One region of the Glaciecola sp. G7-5 genome, then DNA from elsewhere that is predicted to be linked to it. Evidence: predicted binding sites of a transcription regulator. Region 1 holds the regulator's gene; the other holds the start of a gene.

Region 1 (5,122 bases):
GTCCCACTTAAGGCTGCATTTTTGTTAATATTTGCCATTACTGAATTTGCCAACACATTGACTGTCGGCGTTAACCATTTCGGTTTTTTATCTTCATCATTTATATCATTGCGCCAATCAGGGACTTGCTTGTCGAGAAAATTATGTAAAGCGATGGGTTCACCAAAATTAACATACCCGTGGCCGTAATTTTTAAGCTTCCTGATAGCGGAAAAAACTTGAGTATTAGACTCTTTTTGTTTCCCTTTTCCTTTTAACTCTTTCTGGTAGCTTTTAACTTCCATAACGTGTTCATAACCCAAATAAACAGGCACGATAGACACCGGTCGTTTGACACCTTTTGTGACTGCTTGAATGGTCATTGCAAGCATGCCCGTCTTAGGAGGAAGCAATCTGCCCGTTCTACTGCGACCTCCCTCGGGGAAGTATTTAACTGAGTATCCTTTATTAAAAAGTAACTCTAAGTATTCCCTGAAAATACTGCTGTATAATTTATTGCCAGCAAAGCTTCGACGTAAGAAGAACGCACCACAACGCCTAAATATGGGGCCTGCAGGCCAAAAATTCAGGTTAATACCGGCGGCAATGTGCGGCGTTACCAAGCCTTCGTTATAAATCACATAGGTTAATAAAAGATAGTCCATGTGACTTTTATGGCAGGGCACATAGATTATTTCATGGCCGTTGGCAGCTAATTCACGTACTCGCTCAGCGTGCTTTACTTCTATACCATCATATATTCTGTTCCAAATTCTCGAGAGCACTCTTTCACCTAAACGGATAAGACCTTCTCGATAGTCGGCGGCAATTTCATCTACGTATTTTTTAGCTTGTTTTTTTGCTTTTTGGGGGCTCAGTTGCTTATTTTGGATTTCTTCTTCAATCGCTAGTTTGACGCTTGGTGCGCCTAGCACAGAATTATATAATTCTTGACGTTCGAGCAAGGTTGGCCCTGATAAGACCTGACGTTTGCGCTGAAAATGGGTGCGTGCGACGCGAATAAGCTTGTGCGCAATTTGCTTATCACTCCCTTGAAGCAGGGCCATTTGGCGGGTAGAGACAGGTTTAGAATAACTAACAAAATTGTCTCTACCAAAGAATAAAACGATGAAAAACTTACGTAACCAGTTCGGTGAAGCCTTTACGGCGATAAGTTGCGCCCAGCCAGACTTACTTTTACCAGCAGAGCGTCCCCACGATATAAACACAGGAATTACCTGAACATCTAAATCTTCGTGCTCACGCTGATATTGAAACATCTGGGTAAAGTTATCTTCAATTGTAGTAGGTTTAATTTTGCGAGAAAAAATGCTTTGCGGCCTATCTAAATAGTAGCTTCGTTTGTGTTCGAGGTTAAGCAAAGACAATTTTTTTAAAGGGCTGGGAAGTCCTAGCTCTTGGCTTGACTTTTCAAGTGCAATTGAATCGGTTAACGATTTCGTTTGCAGTAAATAAACGATGGGTCTGCTTTTATCTATACCCAATTCTTTTTCTAAATCAGCAGGGACACTCTTTACCTTTACTAGCCATCCGATAGGTTTGGCGAGTACAAAACGTAGAAACGAGGCCATCCAATTCATAGTCACTCCGACTTTATATGGGTTAGTTAATACGGTATACATTACACTTTTTGAAGATGTATGCCAGAGGATTCGCCGTTATCAAAAAATGCACAAGCACCGCAGCGAAAACAATGTTAACACGAAGCTAATACAGACGAGAATCAAAAATCGTGTAGTAATTTATGGCATTTTGCCCTCGTACATCACAACGACTATTTACAAATAGTTGTTGCTTCTTGATGTTTAAAGGATATACTTCGTTTAACTGTATAGAAAAACAGGCTGTTTATGCGTCCACTAACTCCACGACAACTACAAGTGCTCGATCTGGTGAAAAGCACAATGATTGAAACCGGCATGCCACCTACTCGCGCCGAGATTGCACGAGAACTCGGGTTTAAGTCAGCTAACGCTGCTGAAGAACACCTTAAAGCTCTTGCTAAGAAAGGCGTAATCGAAATTTTACCAGGCACCTCTCGTGGTATTAAGTTGAATGTTGATCTTGAAGATCAAGTCGAAGACGGCTTGCCTCTAATTGGTCAAGTGGCTGCTGGTGAGCCTATTTTGGCGCAAGAGCATATCGAAAACCGCTTCAAATGTGATCCCGCCATGTTTCACCCGCGCGCAGACTTTTTGCTTCGCGTAAAAGGGGAAAGTATGAAAGACATCGGCATTATGGATGGTGATTTGCTAGCTGTACATAAAACAGACCAAGTGAATAATGGTCAGGTTGTGGTAGCCCGAGTTGATGAAGATGTTACCGTTAAGCGCTTTGAACGAAAAGGCAGTGAAATACTATTGCATGCTGAGAATGAAAGTTTCTCCCCAATTCGTGTTGATTTAGCATCTCAGTTTTTTACGATAGAAGGCCTCGCAGTAGGCGTAATTCGCGACCGTAGCGACCTCTAATAAAATTTACTGCTTTTAAAAAGCAATTAGAATACAGATATTCATAGTAAGGGCAGTTCCTTTTGGACTGTCCTTTTTTGTATGCGTGTTTTACTGTTAAATCGAAAAACGCGATGATATTCAGCAAAAAAAAACGATAAAACACTAGACTACTGAAGCGAATTGAAAGATTATTGTGCCGCTATTAACAAAAAAAGAACAAATGTATTACTTTAATTTAAAACTATGTCTGCAAATCGTGTTTTCTCGTTTTTTTAGAACCAAATTCGACTTGTTAGGCGTAACGGGAGTGTTAGTGTGAAGTTCAGAAATATCATTTCTTCTCTGTCTCTTTTCTTAGTTGCTTGCTCAAGCTTTGCAGCGGATGTGGTCGATACTGGCCGGTCAGATTTGAACATGCGCCCAGGCGTCTCAGATATCAGTAACCAAGTTTACGATTTGCACATGCTCATGTTTGGGATTTGTGTTGTCATCGCAGTGGTCGTATTTACCGTCATGTTTTACTCAATGGTGGTACATCGCAAGTCAAAAGGTGCAAAAGCAGCCAACTTTCATGAGAATTTAACCGTTGAAGTCGTATGGACGGTAGTGCCTTTCATCATTTTGATTTTTATGGCAGTTCCTGCCGCCTATACGCTGATTGACATGGAAGACGCGAGTAAAGCCGACGTTTCAATTTTAGTAACTGGGTCGCAGTGGAAGTGGAACTATCGCTATATGGATAATGACATTGAGTATTTCTCGGTGTTAGCTACTGAGCAGGGACAAATTCGCAACGAACTCACCAAGACAGAAAACTATCTGCTAGAAGTTGACCGTCCACTCGTTATTCCAACAGGTAAAAAAGTACGATTTCTAATTACCTCAGATGATGTTATCCATTCTTGGTGGGTACCTGATTTTGCGGTCAAAAAAGATGCTAACCCAGGCTTTATTAACGAAGCTTGGACGAAAGTAAATACCCCTGGTGTGTATCGCGGCCAGTGCGCTGAGCTTTGTGGTAAAGACCATGGGTTTATGCCTATTGTCGTTGTTGCTAAAGACCCGGCTGAATATGATGCTTGGGTGGCTGAGCAAGAAGCGATGGCTCAGCGCGCTCGGGAAGAAGAACAGCGTTTACTTGCCATGAATATGACCATGGAAGAAGCAATGTCACAAGGTAAAGGTATTTATGATTCAGTATGTGCTGCGTGCCATATGCCTAACGGTGAAGGCTTGCCCGGTGTATTCCCAGCACTTAAAGGTTCAGCATTGGCTCTTGAGGATATCCCAGGGCACATCAGAATTATCGTAGAAGGTAGCCCCGGTACATCGATGGCTTCATTCGCTAAACAATTAACAATGTCAGAAATTGCCGCTGTGGTTACTTATGAGCGTAATGCTTGGGGTAACAACACTGGTGACCTAGTACAGGCAAAAGACGTTAACGCAATAATGAATGGTAAGGAGTAAAAAATGTCTACCACTACTGACACTACTCATTCAACGAGTCATGACCACGATGGCCATGATGATCATCACCACGGCGCCCCTGCGGGGATAATGCGCTGGTTACTAACAACAAATCATAAAGACATTGGTACCTTATACTTATGGTTCGCTTTCATCATGTTTTTGGTGGGCGGTGCTATGGCAATGGTCATTCGTGCAGAGCTTTTCCAGCCGGGACTGCAAATAGTTGAACCTAATTTCTTCAACCAAATGACCACCGTCCATGGCTTGATAATGGTCTTTGGTGCAGTAATGCCAGCATTTACTGGCTTGGCGAATTGGCTAATTCCGATGATGATTGGCGCGCCAGATATGGCTTTGCCACGTATGAATAACTGGAGCTTTTGGATATTACCTTTCGCTTTCTTGATTTTACTATCCTCGCTATTCATGGAAGGCGGCGGTCCGGCGTTTGGTTGGACTTTCTATGCACCTTTATCAACTACCTATAGTGGCGATAGTACAGCCTTATTTGTTTTCTCTGTCCACATAATGGGCATAAGTTCGATAATGGGCGCGATTAACGTTATTGTGACAATATTTAACATGCGTGCACCTGGTATGACTTACATGAAGATGCCATTGTTCGTATGGACGTGGTTAATAACAGCCTTCTTGTTAATTGCTGTTATGCCAGTACTCGCGGCAGCCGTAACCATGGTATTAACTGATAAGTTCTTCGGTACCAGCTTCTTTGATGCGGCCGGTGGTGGCGACCCAGTATTGTTCCAGCATATATTCTGGTTCTTTGGTCACCCTGAAGTATACATTATGATTCTCCCAGCCTTTGGGATTATCTCTCAGATTGTGCCAACCTTTTCGCGCAAGAAGTTATTTGGTTACGCTTCAATGGTTTATGCAACGGCGTCGATTGCCTTATTAAGCTTCGTTGTTTGGGCGCATCACATGTTTACTACAGGCATGCCTGTCGCGTATGAGATGTTTTTCATGATTGCGACTATGCTGATATCTGTGCCAACAGGCGTTAAAGTATTTAACTGGGTAGCGACGATGTGGCGTGGCTCCTTAAGCTTTGAAATACCAATGATGTTTGCCATTGCCTTTATCGTGCTATTCACAATAGGTGGTTTATCCGGCTTGATGCTAGCGATAGTGCCAGCTGACTTCCAGTACCATGACACCTATTTTGTTGTTGCGCA
Region 2 (5,122 bases), 1.8 Mb from region 1:
GATTGTGAGTTCTACATGTGTGGTCCACCCATGATGAACGCAGCGGTAATCAACATGCTTAAAGATTTAGGCGTAGAAGACGAAAACATCATGCTTGATGATTTTGGTGGCTAGTTTACGTTAAGTTTTATTGTAAAAGGGGCGAAAGCCCCTTTTTTGTATCGAATTTTTGTTCCACTCTCTGTGCCGTAACCCGGCACACTCAAGGTGTAGATGCCATGCAACACATATTATCGAAGTTTCTTATTCTTGTTTTGTGCTTAGTCGTGTTTTCTTGTTCACAGTCAGGGTCACCACTGGTCACTATAAACGGCGAAACAATGGGAACCACCTATACGGTAAAGTACCTCAATAAAGACGCTACGCAAGCGTCACCAACGCCTACTGAAATGAAAAACAAGATTGATACCTTGCTGATAGGGATAAACCAATTAATGTCGACTTATATCCCTGATTCAGAGCTTTCACGATTAAATCAAACGTCACAAAACGTGGCGTTTCCAATATCAGAAGCTACACAATATGTGATTCAAGAAGCGATGGATTTACACGTGCTTAGCAAAGGCATGCTCGATATTACTGTGGGACCATTGGTTAATCAGTGGGGATTTGGCCCAAATGCGAAGGCGATTAAAATTCCCACAAAAGAACAAATCATAGAAACGATGACTTACGTTGGTATCGACAAGTTTACCCTTGAAAACGGCCAAATAATTAAACAACATCCAAAGGTCTATATTGATCTTTCTACTATCGCCAAAGGCTACGGCGTAGATGAAGTCGCTGAATTGCTGTTGTCCGAGGGATTTTCAAATCACTTGGTTGAGATTGGCGGGGAAATGCGCCTCAGGGGTAAAAAGATGAATGATGAAAGCTGGTTAGTTGCTATTGAGAAACCTTTGTCGGGACAACGTTCTATCCAACGAATAGTAAATGTTGGCGACAATGCTATTGCTACATCGGGTGACTATCGCAATTATTTTGAAGAAGACTCAGTTAGATATTCCCACCTGATAAATCCAAAGACAGGTTATCCAATACAGCACAAATTAGTTGCAGTTACCGTCGTTGCTCCTAAATCAATAAGGGCAGATGGTTTGGCAACGGCACTAATGGTAATGGGTACGCAAGCCGGCAAAGCATTGGCTGAGAAAGAGGGTATAGCCGCTCTATTCATTACTAAAGAAGGCGATAACTTTGTAGAACACCAGTCGACGAGGTTTATCGAAGAAGTTGAAATTATTGAACAAAAGCCTGTCCATTAGGATAGGCCAAATAAAACGGTATACGATGTGAATTGTTGCCGCTGGTGGACTAAGTCAATCATGATGGCTATAATTGCACCAGTTTGAGAATATGAAGAGGGCAGTGTGAGTACATTTATTTTAGCGTTTGGTTTCTTTTTATTGATGTCATTAGCCATGGCCATTGGCTACATTTTTCAAAAGAAAAGTATTTCAGGTTCTTGTGGTGGTTTAGGTGCGTTAGGTGTAGAGAAAGCCTGTGATTGTCCTGAGCCTTGTGATCGTAAAAAAGCACGACTAGAAAAAGAAGCGAAGCGACAAGCTAAACTAGACGAGTGGAAAAGCAATCAAATTTTATAATAGGGGGCAGTTAACATGCCTCTTTTTCACGCTTGAGCGTAAAATCGCGTCCGCGCCGGCCCTAAAGAAAACCGTCAGCGCTTCTTTTGTCTTTGACATATCAGTGAACTACCCATCGACGCCGCTTCGCGTCTATCAATGGGTTTTCTCGGAAAGTTTCGATAAATTGATAAGCCTGTCGGAATAACTCATCCCGCACACCATCATAGTTATAACCACTGGTCAAAACGGTGTAAGTGTTTTGAACGAAGTCGTAACTTAATCATAAAATAAAGATTGTCTGAATTTTGATCAAAATATAGGGTTTAATCGATTAAAACAAGAAAGATTAGCTTTTCTAGGTCATAACGCTGTGAATTTATACAGTAGTGTGTATCATATACATGTTAAAAAATAGCTAAGAGCTAAGATATGCGAAAGTTCATACATGTCGACATGGATGCTTTTTATGTATCAGTTGAAATACGAGATAATCCGGCGCTTGCTAATCAAGCGGTCGCCGTAGGCGGAAAGTCTAGCCAGCGAGGCGTTTTGTCGACATGCAACTATATAGCGAGGCAATTCGGTGTGCGTTCGGCCATGCCAACATCAATGGCAAAAAGGCTGTGCCCAGGCTTAATCATTGTGCCTGGCCGAATGAAAGTTTATCAAGAGGTAAGCACAAAAATACGCGAAATATTTAGCCGTTACACAGACTTAATTGAACCACTTTCTTTAGATGAAGCCTACCTCGACGTTACTGATTGTAGCCTGTTTTCAGGCTCAGCAACCCTAATCGCTCAGGATATTCGCGAGACAATTCATAGAGAATTGGGTTTAACAGCGTCTGCTGGTATTGCGTCGTTAAAATACATTGCGAAAATAGCGTCTGATATGAACAAGCCTAATGGGCAATATCTTGTAAAGCCGGACGAAGTTATACCTTTTATAGAAAAGCTACCACTCAACAAAATCCCTGGTGTAGGTAAAGTTACTTTTGCAAAGCTAGAGAAAATGGGTTTCTTAACCGGCAAAGATATTCGAAATTCGAGCGAGGCGACGCTAGTGCAAAGCTTTGGAAAGTTTGGCATGAGTTTATGGCGAAAATGCCAAGGCATCGACAAACGGGGTGTGGAGACTTCTCGTATCCGAAAGTCGGTTGCTGTTGAACGGACTTTCTCAGAAAACATGAATAAACTTGAAGATCTGGAAGCAATACTTACTCGACTACTTGGTACCTTCATTGAAAGAGAGAGGTGCAAAGCATATAGAAACTCGTCAAATCGACAAGTTAGGGGTGAAAATTAAATTTGCAGATTTTCGCCAAACAACCAAAGAAAGTAAGTGTAGCGTTATTGATACCGACATTTTGCTTACGCTATTGACTGAGGCGTGGGAACGGCGTAACGGCAAAGATGCAAGACTCTTAGGCATTTTTATTGGCTTTTGCGACAACGAGATAAGAGAGACATCTGAGCAACTATGCCTTGATTTTGCGCCCATGCATGAACAAAAAAATGCGCTATAATGAACTTTACTTAAGCTAACGGCTTATTATAGCTAGATATTACTTTAAGGATAAAGAAGACAATGGCATTTCCTATAGCAAAATATATTCAAGACGCTGACAATACGAGAGACGCTGATTTAGCAGTTGTTATATCTGATACATCAGGTGCTAATGTTTTTAGCTACCTTCCTAGAACCTTGCAAGAAAAAAGAGAAATTGACCCCCGCGTTGGTCGCAAGGCTAGCTTAGTCGCGTTACATGAATCACCATGTAAACGTTGTTTATTTATAAACGCACCCTCAATGAGCCACGACTTTGACGATATTCGTGTTTACTTTGAACTTGGCAAAAACTTAGCAGAACAACTCGCTGATATTGGTTCTGTGAAACCGGCTGTTTTTCTAGATTTAAGCGAGCCGTTGCCAGAAATCCTAAAGAGCACTGAACATCTCATGCAGATTATTTATTTAGGGATGTGTCAGCATCTTTGGCAGCCACTGGAGGCAAGGGAGTTTTTAGGTGGGCAAATAGAAGCTATTAATTGTGTATATCTACATGGGCTTAATGAAGAGACGCTTACGAGGATAAATGCAATTGAAAGTGGCAAGCGCTTAGCACGAGATCTTTGTGGTACCGATCCTGAACGCATGGCGCCGCCAGGTTTTGCGCAGTATTGTATCGATGCATTTAAAGACACCAGTGTAACTTGCACGGTGATTGAAGATAGCGAGCAAATCGCACAACAATACCCTTTATTGTATGCAGTAGCCCGGGCATCGGTTGAGGTTGAACGCCACCAACCTAGAATTATTAAGCTCGTATACGAAGGACATGGGCCAATTACTCAGTGCTTATATCTTGCCGGTAAAGGAATCACCTACGACACTGGTGGTGCTGACTTAAAAGTGAATGGTCATATGGCGGGTATGAGTCGTGATAAAGGAGGTGCAGCAAGCGTTGCTGGTTTGATGCGCAGTATCGCTCTGCTTCAACCCAAAGGTCTTAAAGTCGTCGCTGAAATTGGCGCAGTGAGAAATAGCATTGGTGCTGAGGCCTACGTACCTGACGAAATTATTAAAAGCCATGCTGGTGTTCGAGTACGTGTTGGCAATACTGACGCCGAAGGCCGAATGCTGTTGGCAGATTTGCTTTCTCACCTTAAACAAGAAGCGCTTAGTGACAGCGAAGCATTTACTAAATCGGGAAGAGTTGATGAAGTCAATATGCAATTATTTTCTGTTGCTACGTTAACCGGCCACGCTGCCATATCGTTCGGGCCATATACCGCATTAGTCGAAAACATGTGTGCTAAAAAGCAGGGAACAGCGCAACGACTATGCGAGGCTGGTGAACAATGGGCTGATCCATGTGAACAATCGCTTTTGCGCAAAGAGGATTTTACTTTTATCCAGTCACCAACAAAAGCGGCCGATGTGCTATCGTCCAATAATAAACCGTCGGTATCTACCGTCAGAGGGCATCAGTTTCCTGCAGCATTTTTGATTATGGCCTCAGGTTTAGACAAACATGACGGCCGAGGCGAACCAGCATTAGCGTTTACGCATGTAGATATTGCAGGCTCGGGGGTAGAAAACATGGATTGGCAGCACGGTAAGCCCACTTCAGCAGGCTTAACTGCCTTGTTGATGAGTTTTATTTAAAGCATTTAGCAATGATGAGACAGGCACAATGGCAACGATTAAAAAAGGTAAGTACAAGCATTATAAAGGCCAGTATTATGAGCTTATTGATGTTGTTAGGCATTCAGAAGATGAAAGTGTGTTGGTGCTCTACAGGCCGTTGTATGGCGATATGAAACTATGGGTAAGACCTTATGACATGTTTTTTGAAAAAATACTTATAAACAACGAAGTGGTCGATAGATTTTTGTTCGTTAGTGAAACTGTTTAAAGAAAAACGCGTATTCACCATACAACAAGTAAATATAGGACAGAAATATGAAAAACCGAATAAGCACATTATTGTTCACAACCTTTGCAATTATAGGCTCTGTGAGCATAGCAAATGC

Evidence for each region. Region 1 encodes LexA, which represses DNA repair genes until DNA is damaged. Its sites were predicted from a motif close to TACTGTATNNNNATACAGTA; they were not measured.
Region 2: the regulator LexA is predicted to act here: its motif matches at 1,953-1,972, upstream of dinB (DNA polymerase IV).

The regions. Positions count from the first base shown of each region.
Region 1 is NZ_CM147892.1:505,866-510,987, reverse strand. Features, by position in the region: gene plsB (glycerol-3-phosphate 1-O-acyltransferase PlsB) at 1-1,580, opposite strand, end outside; gene lexA (transcriptional repressor LexA) at 1,851-2,471, shown strand; gene coxB (cytochrome c oxidase subunit II) at 2,769-3,923, shown strand; gene ctaD (cytochrome c oxidase subunit I) at 3,927-5,122, shown strand, end outside.
Region 2 is NZ_CM147892.1:2,267,484-2,272,605, forward strand. Features, by position in the region: gene nqrF (NADH:ubiquinone reductase (Na(+)-transporting) subunit F) at 1-114, shown strand, start outside; gene AC0L6H_RS09955 (FAD:protein FMN transferase) at 219-1,265, shown strand; gene nqrM ((Na+)-NQR maturation NqrM) at 1,371-1,604, shown strand; gene dinB (DNA polymerase IV) at 2,016-2,891, shown strand; gene AC0L6H_RS09970 (hypothetical protein) at 2,881-3,111, shown strand; gene AC0L6H_RS09975 (M17 family metallopeptidase) at 3,174-4,754, shown strand; gene AC0L6H_RS09980 (DUF1653 domain-containing protein) at 4,783-5,004, shown strand; gene AC0L6H_RS09985 (MBL fold metallo-hydrolase) at 5,052-5,122, shown strand, end outside.